DNA from 4 places in the Pseudomonas sp. ADAK18 genome. Region 2 is predicted to be linked to each of the others. Evidence: predicted binding sites of a transcription regulator. Region 2 holds the regulator's gene; each other region holds the start of a gene.
The links. Region 2 encodes FliA, which starts transcription of late flagellar genes. Its sites were predicted from a motif close to CTAAAGTTTNNNNNNNNNNNGCCGNTAA; they were not measured.

Region 1 (3,162 bases), 570 kb from region 2:
GCAGTCGTCAGGATCTTGAAACCGCTGAAGGTCCTTCGGCCCTTATCGCAGCCTCGTATCTCGGCAGCGGCTACAGGAAGGGCGGTGTTATCCCATCAAACCCTGAACTGATCCATCAAGCTCTGCTGCTGGTTGGCCAGGCTGTTCAACGCCTGACTGACCCGCGCCGACTCATTGGCCTGGCCTGATAGCGATTCCGTCACGTCACGAATGCTTGCCACGTTATGGTTGATCTCCTCGGCCACCGCGCTCTGTTCTTCGGCGGCGCTGGCGATTTGCAGGTTCATGTCGCTGATCACCGTCACCGCATCACCAATCTGGCGCAGTGCGGTCACGGCATGGCCCACTTGCTCGACGCTGCCCTGGGCCTGGCGGTGGCTGTTGCTCATGGAGCCCACTACGTCCTGAGTGCCGCTTTGCAGTTGCTCGATGACCGCGCGGGTTTCCTCCACCGATTCCTGGGTGCGCCGTGCCAGGTTGCGCACTTCATCGGCGACTACCGCAAAACCACGACCGGCCTCGCCAGCACGGGCCGCTTCGATAGCGGCGTTGAGGGCCAGCAGGTTGGTCTGTTCGGCAATGGCGCGGATCACTTCCAGCACTGAACCGATCTTCTCGCTGTTGGCCGCCAGGCCTTCAACTTGGGCCATGGCCGTGCTCATGTCGGCGGCCAGGTGGCCGATGCTGGTGGTGGTGCGATCGATCACGGTCAGGCCTTCGCGGGTGGCTTGATCCGCATCGCGCGCGGCCTGGGCCGCCTGGGCCGCGCTGCGGGCGACGTCCTGGGCGGTGGCGCTCATCTCGTGGGAAGCCGTGGCCACCTGGTCTACCTGACGGTACTGCTGCTCCATGCCTGCGCTGGTTTCGGTGGCGATGGCGGCGGACTGGTCGGCGGTGCCACGGGCGTCCTGTACCGAACGTTTGACCTGGGCAATGATCGGTTGCAGCTTGTCGAGGAAACGGTTGAACCAGCCGGCCAACTCACCGAGTTCATCGCGCTTGTCGTAGGCCAGGCGCCGGGTCAAATCGCCTTCACCGCTGGCGATATCTTCCAGCATGCGTGCCACGCCGAGGATCGGCCGGGTCACGCTGCGGGCCATCAGCCACACCAGCAACAGCCCGACGATCGCCGCCAACAAACCCAGGCTCAGTTCCAGTAACGTGCCTTTGGCGTTGTCGGCATCCAGTTCGGCCTTGAGGGCTTCGGCTGGGGCGACCAGGACTTTTTCCGGCACATCCAGCAACACGCCCCACGACTTGCCGCCGGGAATCGGTTGGAACGGCGCCAGCACTTTGAGTTGATGATCGCTACGCAGGCTGCGGGTCTCGGCGCTGTTGGCAAGGGCGCTGATCAGCTGCGCGCCACTGGCCGTGTCAACTTTGTCCAGGCGTTGGCTGAGTTGACTGGCGTCCGGGCTGTAACCGGCGAGCAGGCCCACCGGGCTGATAATGCTGACGCTGGTCTGGCCATCGTAGAGCTTCTGGCTGGCCTGCTGGCTGATGGCTTGCAGGCTATTGAGGTTGATGTCCACCGACAGCGAGGCAATGACTTTACCATCCACCATCAGCGGGAAAACGATGCTGGTCATCAGCACGTTCTGCCCGTCGATCACATAGAAGTAGGGCTCGATCACACACGGCTTGAGGGTGGCGCGCGGGCAGGTGAACCAGGCGTTGGCCTTCTCACCGCTGGGGCCGAGACTGGTGTCGGACATGTCGCTTTCCGGCAGCGGCATTGACGTCAACTTGCCGGGTGTCGGCTGCGACCAATACAGGGCAAAGCGGCCTTTTTCATTGCTGCCCAGCTCTTTCTGACCGTTGAACAACTCGTCCTTACCGTCCAGTGCATTGGCTTCGAACACCAGGGACAGGCCCAGCAAGTCCGGGTTGGCTTGCAGCGCCGCCTTGACTTGGCGAGTCAGGTCTTCCCGCAGGTCGAAGGCATCCAGGAAGCGCTTCTCGGCCTGCTCACGCAAAAACAACACCTGCCGGGAAAAGCCGTGGCCGTACTGGTAGGCGTCCATGAACTGCTGGCGAATGCCCAGCGCCTGGACTTCACCCTGGGCCTCGATGCGTGCCTGGGCGGCCTCGTCGAGCATCTCCATGCTGGACGCCTTGACCCGCTGGGAACTCTGCTCCATGCGATACAACGAAAGACCCACCAGCAAGGTCACGATTCCCGCCAGGCACAGGCCAGCCAGGAGGGTAATTTTCCATTGTATGGACAGCTGTCTGAGCGACATGGAGATATCCTTAACCTTGCGAGACGACAGAGACGATCTGCCTGTATCGGCGAGCCAGGTTTTTTCTTTATTCATGCGTTCAATTTAAAGTTTCCCCTCGGGCCTTCGTCTTTGACATGACGTCCCACCTGCTGCAAAGTGCGCGCCCTCTAATAAAACTCTCTTTAAGCCTGCATTCCGGCAGTCGTTCTCGACGCTTGCCCGAGCGCCGGTATGCCCGTGTTTTGCTGTTTTTTTAGCTTTCTGTCTTGAGGTAACCATGGTTAATGCAGTAATCGCCGCGGTCGGCACCATGCTGGTGCTCAGCCTGTCTCGCGTGCATGTGGTCATCGCGATCATTATCGGCGCCCTCGTGGGTGGCCTGACCGGTGGCTTGGGAATCGATGCCACGCTGAAGGCGTTCAACAGCGGTTTGGGCGGCGGCGCTACGGTGGCGTTGTCCTACGCGCTGCTCGGTGCTTTCGCGGTGGCGATTGCCAAGTCCGGCCTGGCCCACGCCTTGGCGGACAAGGCGTTGCTGCTGGTGGATCGCCAAGAGGCCAGCGGTGGCAGTCACGTCAAATGGCTGTTGATCGGCCTGCTGTGGGTGGTGGCCATCGCGTCGCAGAACATCCTGCCGATTCACATCGCCTTTATCCCGCTGCTGGTGCCGCCGCTGTTATATGTGCTGACCAAGTTGCAACTGGACCGCCGCCTGATCGCCTGTGTCATGACCTTCGGCTTGATCACGCCCTACATGTTCCTGCCGGTGGGCTTCGGCAACATTTTCCTTAACCAGATCCTGCTGGCCAACGTCGCCAAGAGCGGCGTGGACATCAGTCACGTCAACGTCACCCACGCCATGGGTCTCCCGGCGCTGGGCATGGTGGTCGGCTTGCTGGTGGCGGTGTTTATCAGCTACCGCAAGAAACGCGTGTAC
Region 2 (3,162 bases):
CTCATATTGCGTGCTCCTTAGAAGCCTAAACTGGACAGCAAATCGTCTACGTCATCTTGACCTGACATAACGTCTTCACGTTTATCGGCATGAATCTGCGGACCTTCACCCTTGGCGAGGTGTTTTTGTGGATCTTTTTCCGAGAGGATCGCTTCGCGGTCATGTTCGATGCCGGCAAAACGGTCGACCTGGCTGGCCATCAGCACCAGTTTGAGCAGGTTGCTCTCCACTTCGGTGACCAGTTGGGTCACGCGTTTGATCACCTGGCCGGTGAGGTCCTGGTAATCCTGGGCCAGCAGGATGTCGTTGAGGTTGCTCGACACCGTGCGGCTGTCCTGCTCGCTGCGCGCCAGAAAGCCTTCGACTCGCCGTGCCAATTCGCGAAACTCTTCGGCGCCCACTTCCCGGCGCATGAAGCGGCCCCAGTCGGTGCTCAGGGCCTTGGCTTCGTTGGCGATGCCATTGACCAGCGGCGTGGCGTTTTCCACCAGGTCCATGGTGCGATTGGCCGCCGCCTCAGTCAGCCTGACCACATAAGACAGGCGTTCGGTGGCATCGGTGATCTGCGAGACTTCCTCGGCCTGCGGCATGTGCGGGTCAATCTGGAAGTTGACGATGGCGCTGTGCAACTCGCGTGTCAGCTTGCCGACTTCCCGGTACAGGCCACGATCACGGGTCTGATTGAGCTCATGGATCAACTGCACCGCGTCGCCGAACTGGCCTTTTTCAAGGCTTTCAACCAACTGGTGAGCGTGCTTTTTCAGGGTCGACTCGAAGTCGGCCTGTGATGATTCGTTATGCTCCATAGCTCCCCCGTGGCGACATCAATGACCGATGCGTTCGAAGATTTTTTCGATCTTCTCTTTCAAGGCCAATGCAGTGAATGGCTTGACCACGTAACCGTTGACCCCAGCCTGGGCGGCTTCAATGATCTGTTCACGCTTGGCTTCGGCGGTCACCATCAGCACAGGAAGGCTGCGCAGTTTTTCATCGGCGCGCACGTGGCGCAGCAAGTCGATACCGGTCATGCCCGGCATGTTCCAGTCGGTTACCAGAAAGTCGATGCTCCCGCTGTTGAGGATCGGAATCGCCGTGGTGCCGTCATCCGCCTCGACCGTGTTAGTGAACCCAAGGTCACGCAACAGGTTTTTTATGATCCGCCGCATCGTTGAGAAGTCATCAACGATGAGGATTTTCATGTTCTTGTCCAATTCGACCTCCAAGCAGTCTTAAACGCGTCCAGCACCTGGGCGCGCCATTTCAATCATTCAGGCGTTACAAATAAGGACTACTGAGGCGCACCACGGGTTGAAACCGCCAGGGCTTTTGGCCCGGACGGTATCATTCGCAGTGTCCCCACACTGCCTGTCAGCGCGCTCGCCACTCTCCCAAACGCCCCCGCAAGCGGGCCGCGCACTGGCTGTGTAACTGGCTGACCCGCGATTCGCTGACCCCCAGGACTTCACCGATTTCCTTGAGGTTCAGCTCTTCGTCGTAGTACAGCGCCAACACCAGTCGCTCACGCTCCGGCAAATTGGCAATCGCGTCCGCCAGTGCGCTCTGGAAGCGTTCATCTTCCAGATCGCGTGACGGTTCGAGATGAGCACTCGCGCCGTCCTCGTGCAGCCCCTCATGTTCGCCGTCCTGCAAAAGGTCGTCGAAACTGAACAGGCGACTGCCCAAGGTATCGTTCAAAATCCCGTAGTAATCGTCGAGACTCAATTGGAGTTCGGCCGCAACTTCGTGATCTTTAGCGTCGCGACCGGTTTTTGCTTCAATTGAGCGAATGGCGTCACTCACCATCCGGGTATTGCGGTGGACCGAACGCGGCGCCCAATCACCTTTACGGACCTCGTCGAGCATCGCACCACGGATGCGGATACCCGCATACGTCTCGAAACTCGCACCCTTGCTCGCGTCGTATTTGGTCGACACTTCAAGCAAGCCGATCATCCCGGCCTGGATCAGGTCTTCGACCTGGACACTGGCGGGCAATCGGGCCAGCAAGTGATAGGCAATGCGCTTGACCAGTGGCGCATAGCGCTCGATCAATTCGCCTTGGCTGTCACGTGCCGACTTCTTGTAAAGGTTGTAGCCGCTGGATGTCATAGCACCGGTCCTGCGCTCGTCTGATGCACCAATCGCTCGACGAAAAACTCCAGATGCCCCCGGGGATTGGCGGGCAGTGGCCACGTATCGACCTTCTGGGCAATAGCCTTGAACGCCAGTGCGCACTTCGAACGAGGGAACGCTTCATAGACTGCACGCTGCTTTTGCACAGCCTTGCGCACACACTCGTCATAGGGAACTGCGCCGACGTATTGTAAGGCGACATCGAGGAAGCGATCCGTGACCTTGGTCAACTTGGCGAACAGGTTTCGCCCTTCTTGCGGGCTTTGGGCCATGTTGGCCAGCACCCTGAAGCGGTTCATGCCGTAGTCACGGTTAAGCAGTTTGATCAGGGCGTAAGCGTCGGTGATCGAGGTGGGTTCGTCGCACACCACCAGCAGTACTTCTTGCGCGGCGCGCACGAAGCTGACCACGGACTCACCGATCCCGGCGGCGGTGTCGATCACCAGCACGTCGAGGTTGTCGCCAATGTCACTGAAGGCCTGGATCAGGCCGGCATGCTGCGCCGGGCTCAGATGCACCATGCTCTGGGTGCCTGAGGCAGCCGGCACGATGCGGATACCACCAGGGCCCTGCAACAATACGTCGCGCAGCTCACAGCGGCCTTCGATGACATCGGCCAGGGTATGTTTGGGTGTCAGTCCCAGCAGAACATCAACGTTCGCCAGGCCCAGGTCGGCATCCAACAGCATGACGCGACGGCCAAGCTCTGCCAGGGCCAGGGACAAATTCACTGACACGTTAGTTTTCCCGACGCCACCTTTGCCGCCGGTCACCGCGATCACCTGTACGGGATGCATGCTGCCCATGTTCGTTCTTTACCTTGTCTTGCTTAGACGCAGGCTACATAGGTTGGCTGCGGTAGGAGCTTGCAGGCCATCAATGTAGATACATTGCACTGTCGTTTTATGTTGCGTGTTCAGATTCACCTCAGCCGACCCGTTTGGCCGGACTGTGGTACAGATCAGCAAACATGTCAGCCATCGCTTCCTCGCTCGGCTCTTCCTGCATTTGCACACTCACTGCCCGGCT
Region 3 (3,162 bases), 2.0 Mb from region 2:
ACCCGCGCGGGCAGCCTCGATAGCCGCGTTGAGCGCCAACAGGTTGGTCTGGTCGGCAATCGAGGTGATCACCCCGACTATCCCGCCAATTTCCTGGGAGCGCTGCCCCAACGTATTGATCACCACCGCCGTACTGTTCAGCGCCGTAGCGATGTGTTCAAGGGACGACGACGCCTCTTGCATCGAGGTACGCCCAATGCGGGTTTGCTGGGCATTGTCCTGGGCCAGGCGTTCGGTATTGCCCATGTTGTCGGCGATATTCAACGAGGTGGCGCTGAACTCCTCCACCGCGCCAGCCATGCTGGTGATCTCGCCGGATTGTTGCTCCATGCCTTCATAAGCTCCGCCGGACAGACCCGACAATGCCTGGGCGCGGCTGTTAACCTCTTCGGCCGCCTTGCGAATGTGCGAGACCATGGTCGACAGCGCTTCGCCCATCTGGTTGAAACTGCGGGCCAACTGGCCGATCTCGTCATGGCTGGACACGTTCAGGCGTGCACTCAAGTCCCCGGCACCCAGGGCTTCAGCCTGGCGCACCAGATCCCCCAACGGCTGCAACTTGCTGCGCAGCAACCAGACGGCGGCGCCCACCGCCAGCAACATCGCCAGCACGCTGCCGATCACCAAACGAATACCCACCGCCCAGGTGACGGCACGGATTTCGGCCTTCGGCATACTGGCGACGACCGACCACGGGCCGCCTTCAAAGGGCACCGAAACGCTGTAGAAGTCTTCGTTCTTGTCGCTCCAGAAACGACCTTTACCCGGCGTCTTGGCCAAGTCGAGCATGACCGCAACCGATTGAGCCAGCGCTTGCACACCCGCCGGAGGCACCAGCCAATGTTGCTGCTCATCCAACAACGCCAGGGAGCCGGTCTGGCCAATACGGAAGCGCTTGAGGTTATCGAACTGGGCATTCTGCGCATCGGTGTAATCGAAGCCGATAAACAACACGGCAATCACCTTGCCACCGGCATCACGCACCGGGCTGTACTGGGTCATGTAGGAGCGTTCGAACAAGACCGCCCGGCCCACATAGCTCTGCCCGGCGAGCAGGCGCTGATAGGCCGGATGCTGATGGTCCAGAACCGTACCAATGGCACGGCTGCCATCCTGTTTAGTCAGGGAAGTACTGACACGGATAAAATCCTCGCCACTGCGCACAAACACCGTCGCCACGCCGCCGGACATTTGCTTGAAGTTGTCGACTTCATCGAAATTGTTGTTGAGGACTTCGCTGCCCAAGTACAGGCCCGGTGTCTGTACACCGGCGACGGTCACCGACTGGTCAGGTCGCACGCTCAACCCGGCGCCGAAGCGTTTTTCAAACAGCCCGCTCAGACGCTGGGTACTCTCGCGCAAGGTGCTGTGGAAGGTATTGAGTTGGTCAGCCAGCAACCGCGCCTCGCTGGCCAGGTGTTCTTCCCGGGTGTCGAGGTTGGCGGAATCCAGCGAACGCAAGGCAAAAACGGTACTGCCGCTGATCACGACAGCCAGTATCACCGCTAAGGCAAGGCCCAATTGGGAGGCGATCCGGGCGCGAGGTTGAGACATGACAGCTCCTGGCCGAGGGACCGGATCATCCTGATCTCGTAGCGCGGCTCGGCGAAATTTCTAATAGGGGACACACTGAGCCGCCCCTGCAGGGTGGCTCCGATACACCTACTTCGGCGGCCACCCTAAATACTTGAGCGATCCGCAGGGGTATCGCTCAAACGCATTGTTTGCGGGCGCTACATCGATTCAGTCGAGACGCTCGACCTGAGGCAGCTCCATGGCCTGGACCTCGCCCTGAAGAAAGTCAGCAAGCCGGCGCAAGCGTTCACCGCCAGGTCGGGTTTTCGGCCATACCAGGTAATAATTTTCCCCGCTGGCAACCGCAGTGGGCCAAGGCAGACTCAGCCGACCCTGCGCCACATCTTCGGCCACCATCAGCAGATCGCCCATGGACACGCCGTAACCCCGAGCGGCAGCGATCATGCCCAACTCCAGCGTATCGAACACCTGCCCGCCCTTGAGCGATACCTGCGACGACAGCCCCATGCGCTCCAGCCAGTTGCGCCAGTCACGGCGGTCCGGCGTCGGGTGCAGCAGCTCGGCGGACGCCAACCGCGCGGCATCCCAGGGCCCGTCATTCAGCAGGTTTGGCGCGCCTACCGGAATCAGCAGCTCCGGGAACAGATAGCTGGCCTCCCAATCCGGTGGAAAATGGCCGTTGCTCAGCAGCACCGCACAGTCGAAGGGCTCCTGATTGAAGTCCACTTCATCGATGCTCATCCAGGCGCTGGTCAATTGCACTTCATTGCCCGGCTGCAAATGCCGGAACCGGCTGAGCCGCGCCAGCAACCAGCGCATGGTCAGGGTGGACGGCGCCTTCATGCGCAGGATGTCATCTTCGGCGTTCAAGGTATGGCAGGCGCGTTCCAGCGCGGCGAAGCCTTCGCGCACGCCGGGCAGCAGCAACCGCGCCGCCTCCGTAAGCTGCAAGGTGCGGCCGTTGCGCTGGAACAGACGGCATGCGAAATGCTCTTCGAGGGTGCGAATGTGCCGGCTGACCGCACTTTGGGTGATCGACAACTCCTCCGCCGCCCGGGTGAAGGAGTTATGCCTGGAAGCCGCTTCAAACGCCCGCAAGGCGTAAAGCGGAGGAAGACGACGAGACATGAGGAAAGCTCCGACGGCGCAATATCGAAACCCTACCAGAATCACTGACGCATGAGTTTTAATCATGCAAACGATCGCTTTTATCCCTTTGTGTAATGCACTGAGAGCGCCGAGAATCGACCCTTCCCCCACTCCCTGACTTTTTTGAGCGTGATGATCATGCAGCATCCGGTACGTAGCGAACTCTGGGCCATTCTGCGGCTGGCAGGGCCGTTGATTGCCTCACAGTTGGCCCACATGCTGATGGTGCTGACTGACACCCTGATGATGGCCCGCCTGAGCCCCGAAGCCCTGGCCGGTGGGGGCCTGGGAGCGGCAAGCTATTCGTTCGTGTCGATTTTCTGTATCGGCGTGATTGCCGCCGTCGGTACGCTAGTCAGCATCCGCCAGGGTGCCGGCGACATTGAAGGTGCCACCCGGCTGACCCAAGCCGGGCTCTGGCTGGCCTGGCTGATGGCGCTGGCGGCCGGCTTGCTGCTGTGGAACCTCAAGCCGGTG
Region 4 (3,162 bases), 1.7 Mb from region 2:
AGTATAAAGGCAAAAGCGCGCTTGACTGCGAGACAGACACGTCGAGCAGGTACGAAAGTAGGTCTTAGTGATCCGGTGGTTCTGTATGGAAGGGCCATCGCTCAACGGATAAAAGGTACTCCGGGGATAACAGGCTGATACCGCCCAAGAGTTCATATCGACGGCGGTGTTTGGCACCTCGATGTCGGCTCATCACATCCTGGGGCTGAAGCCGGTCCCAAGGGTATGGCTGTTCGCCATTTAAAGTGGTACGCGAGCTGGGTTTAGAACGTCGTGAGACAGTTCGGTCCCTATCTGCCGTGGACGTTTGAGATTTGAGAGGGGCTGCTCCTAGTACGAGAGGACCGGAGTGGACGAACCTCTGGTGTTCCGGTTGTCACGCCAGTGGCATTGCCGGGTAGCTATGTTCGGAATAGATAACCGCTGAAAGCATCTAAGCGGGAAACTAGCCTCAAGATGAGATCTCACTGGGACCTTGAGTCCCCTGAAGGGCCGTCGAAGACTACGACGTTGATAGGTTGGGTGTGTAAGCGCTGTGAGGCGTTGAGCTAACCAATACTAATTGCCCGTGAGGCTTGACCATATAACACCCAAGCAATTTGCGTCGAAAGGCCAGATTGCGGTGTGTGAAGACGATACAAACCGAAAGTTTGCGTAACACACAAATCTATTACATACCCAATTTGCTGAAGCGAGGCCATCAGGCCGCGACTCAGTACCCGAATTTCTTGACGACCATAGAGCATTGGAACCACCTGATCCCATCCCGAACTCAGTAGTGAAACGATGCATCGCCGATGGTAGTGTGGGGTTTCCCCATGTGAGAGTAGGTCATCGTCAAGATTAAATTCCGAAACCCCATTTGCGAAAGCAGATGGGGTTTTGTTTATGTAGAAGTCCATGATTTTCACCAGTACGTTGCAAGCGCAACGGACTGGTACACAGAATTTCTTGACGACCATAGAGCATTGGAACCACCTGATCCCATCCCGAACTCAGCAGTGAAACGATGCATCGCCGATGGTAGTGTGGGGTTTCCCCATGTGAGAGTAGGTCATCGTCAAGATTGAATTCCGAAACCCCTGTCTGCTAACGCAGACAGGGGTTTTGTCGTTTCAGGGCAGCACAAACGATAGGCAAAGCCACAAGCCACAAGCCACAAGCCACTCGCGCGATGCAGGTCGAAGTTCAACCGGTAAGCATGCCCTCCCTTGATCTTTCATGTGGTCGACCATTTCCTCCCGAAATGATCTGGGCCTGGCGCTCCAGGCTCACCCACCAGCGGGTGCGATAGCGCAGGCGTACGGGCAATGTCTGCGGGAGGATCGCCAGCAGCTTCTCCGTGTCCTGCAGGTGACCGCCCCGACAGGCGCAATTCTGCAACACCCGCCGCGCATCCCAGGTAGCCGGGCCGATAGCATGCCCGAGGTGCCTTGAGCTCAAAGCGCTCGGTTTTCTGCAACAGCCGGACAAAGGTGTACTGGGCCAAGTCCGCCACATTGCCCAGGCGACTGCGCAGCCAAATGTTTAGCCAGCCGTGATGGTTGCTGTAAAGCGTCTGCAATGCGTACTTAGGAGACAGCATTCGTCTTGAAGGCCGGAAGATTTTGCAGCACTTGCCTCATCAGCCCTTTGTGCTGTTACCACCTGTCTGTTTCCTACGTAAAAAGAAGATGATTCTCACAAATTTCTAAGATTTATCCGGTCTTGGCCGAAAGCCTAACGAGCCATGCGTGCACCGAAATAGAGCGGTCGAAGAGTCCGCCTATCCCGTCACATGGAATGTTGCATCCGGCACGCTCACCCCCCTTTTGGCAAAAGAAGTCGATGAAATGAATCTCAAGTTCAGTCATAAAATTCTGTTGGCCGCGTCAGGCGTCGTGGTTCTGGCCTTCGCGTTATTCACGTTGTACAACGACTACCTGCAGCGCAGCACCATCAAGCAAAACCTGGAGTCATCCATCCAGCAGTCGGGCGACCTGACCGCCAGTAGTGTGCAGAACTGGCTCAGTGGCCGGGTGCTGGTACTGGAAAGCCTTGCGCAGAACGTTGCCCATCAAGGCAGCAGCGCTGACCTGCCGGGGCTGGTCGATCAATCAGCGTTCACCTCGAACTTCCAGTTCACTTACGTCGGTTCAACCAACGGTGTGTTCACTCAACGCCCTGACGCAAAAATGCCCGATGACTACGACCCACGTCAGCGTCCCTGGTACAAACAAGCTGTAGCGGCGGACAAGACCATGCTGACTCCGCCCTACATGGCAGCGGTGGGTGGTTTGATTGTGACTATCGCCATGCCGGTCAAAAAGAATGGCGAACTGCTGGGTGTGGTGGGTGGTGACTTGAGCCTGCAAACCTTGGTGAAAATCATCAACTCGGTGGATTTTGGCGGTATCGGCCATGCGTTCCTGGTCAGCGGTGACGGTCAGGTCATCGTCAGCCCCGATCAGGACCAGGTGATGAAAAACCTCAAGGATATCTATCCCGGCACCAACGTCCGTATCGAGAAGGTCAATCAGGACGTGGTGCTCAATGGCAAGGATCGGATTCTGTCCTTTACCCCGATCAGCGGCCTGCCCAATGCGGACTGGTACATCGGCCTGTCGATCGACAAAGACAAAGCCTACGCTCCGCTGGGTAAATTCCGCACTTCCGCCTTGATTGCCATGTTCATCGCCGTGGCGGCGATTGCCGTGCTCTTGAGCCTGCTGATCCAGGTGCTGATGCGTCCGCTGACCACCATGGGCCGCGCCATGCAGGATATTGCCCAGGGCGAAGGCGATTTGACCCGCCGCCTGGCAGTTGAAAGCAAGGATGAGTTTGGTGAGCTGGGCAGTTCTTTCAACCAGTTCGTCGAGCGTATTCACGCCTCGATTTCCGAAGTGTCCTCGGCCACGCGCCAGGTGCATGACTTGTCCCAACGCGTGATGGCTTCCTCCAACGCGTCGATCATCGGCTCCGATGAGCAGAGCGCCCGCACCAACAGCGTGGCCGCCGCGATCAACGAGCTGGGGGCTGCCACTCAGGAAATCGCGCGCAACGCCGCCGATGCTTCGCAGCACGCCAGTGGTGCCAGCGAGCAGGCTGATGATGGTCGTAAGGTGGTGGAGCAAACCATTCTGGCGATGTCGGAGTTGTCGCAGAAAATCAGCCTGTCCTGCA

Region 1: HKK55_RS06755 (methyl-accepting chemotaxis protein) is a predicted target of FliA. The motif match lies at 2,287-2,314, and genes of this name have one in related genera.
Region 3: HKK55_RS24585 (methyl-accepting chemotaxis protein) is a predicted target of FliA. The motif match lies at 1,665-1,692, and genes of this name have one in related genera.
Region 4: HKK55_RS26155 (methyl-accepting chemotaxis protein) is a predicted target of FliA. The motif match lies at 1,691-1,718, and genes of this name have one in related genera.

Annotation. Positions count from the first base shown of each region.
Region 1 covers NZ_CP052859.1:1,501,712-1,504,873, forward strand. Annotated here, with positions in the region: gene HKK55_RS06755 (methyl-accepting chemotaxis protein) at 96-2,243, opposite strand; gene HKK55_RS06760 (Na+/H+ antiporter family protein) at 2,503-3,162, shown strand, end outside.
Region 2 covers NZ_CP052859.1:928,222-931,383, reverse strand. Annotated here, with positions in the region: gene HKK55_RS04300 (chemotaxis protein CheA) at 1-5, opposite strand, end outside; gene HKK55_RS04295 (protein phosphatase CheZ) at 18-806, opposite strand; gene HKK55_RS04290 (chemotaxis response regulator CheY) at 825-1,199, opposite strand; gene fliA (RNA polymerase sigma factor FliA) at 1,369-2,109, opposite strand; gene fleN (flagellar synthesis regulator FleN) at 2,106-2,939, opposite strand; gene flhF (flagellar biosynthesis protein FlhF) at 3,061-3,162, opposite strand, start outside.
Region 3 covers NZ_CP052859.1:5,405,212-5,408,373, forward strand. Annotated here, with positions in the region: gene HKK55_RS24585 (methyl-accepting chemotaxis protein) at 1-1,554, opposite strand, end outside; gene HKK55_RS24590 (LysR substrate-binding domain-containing protein) at 1,744-2,664, opposite strand; gene HKK55_RS24595 (NorM family multidrug efflux MATE transporter) at 2,818-3,162, shown strand, end outside.
Region 4 covers NZ_CP052859.1:5,744,403-5,747,564, forward strand. Annotated here, with positions in the region: rRNA gene HKK55_RS26125 (23S ribosomal RNA) at 1-583, shown strand, start outside; rRNA gene rrf (5S ribosomal RNA) at 728-843, shown strand; rRNA gene rrf (5S ribosomal RNA) at 951-1,066, shown strand; partial or broken gene HKK55_RS29370 (PepSY domain-containing protein) at 1,117-1,246, opposite strand; partial or broken gene HKK55_RS26145 (peptide ABC transporter substrate-binding protein) at 1,255-1,417, opposite strand; partial or broken gene HKK55_RS26150 (RNA polymerase subunit sigma) at 1,421-1,585, opposite strand; gene HKK55_RS26155 (methyl-accepting chemotaxis protein) at 1,833-3,162, shown strand, end outside.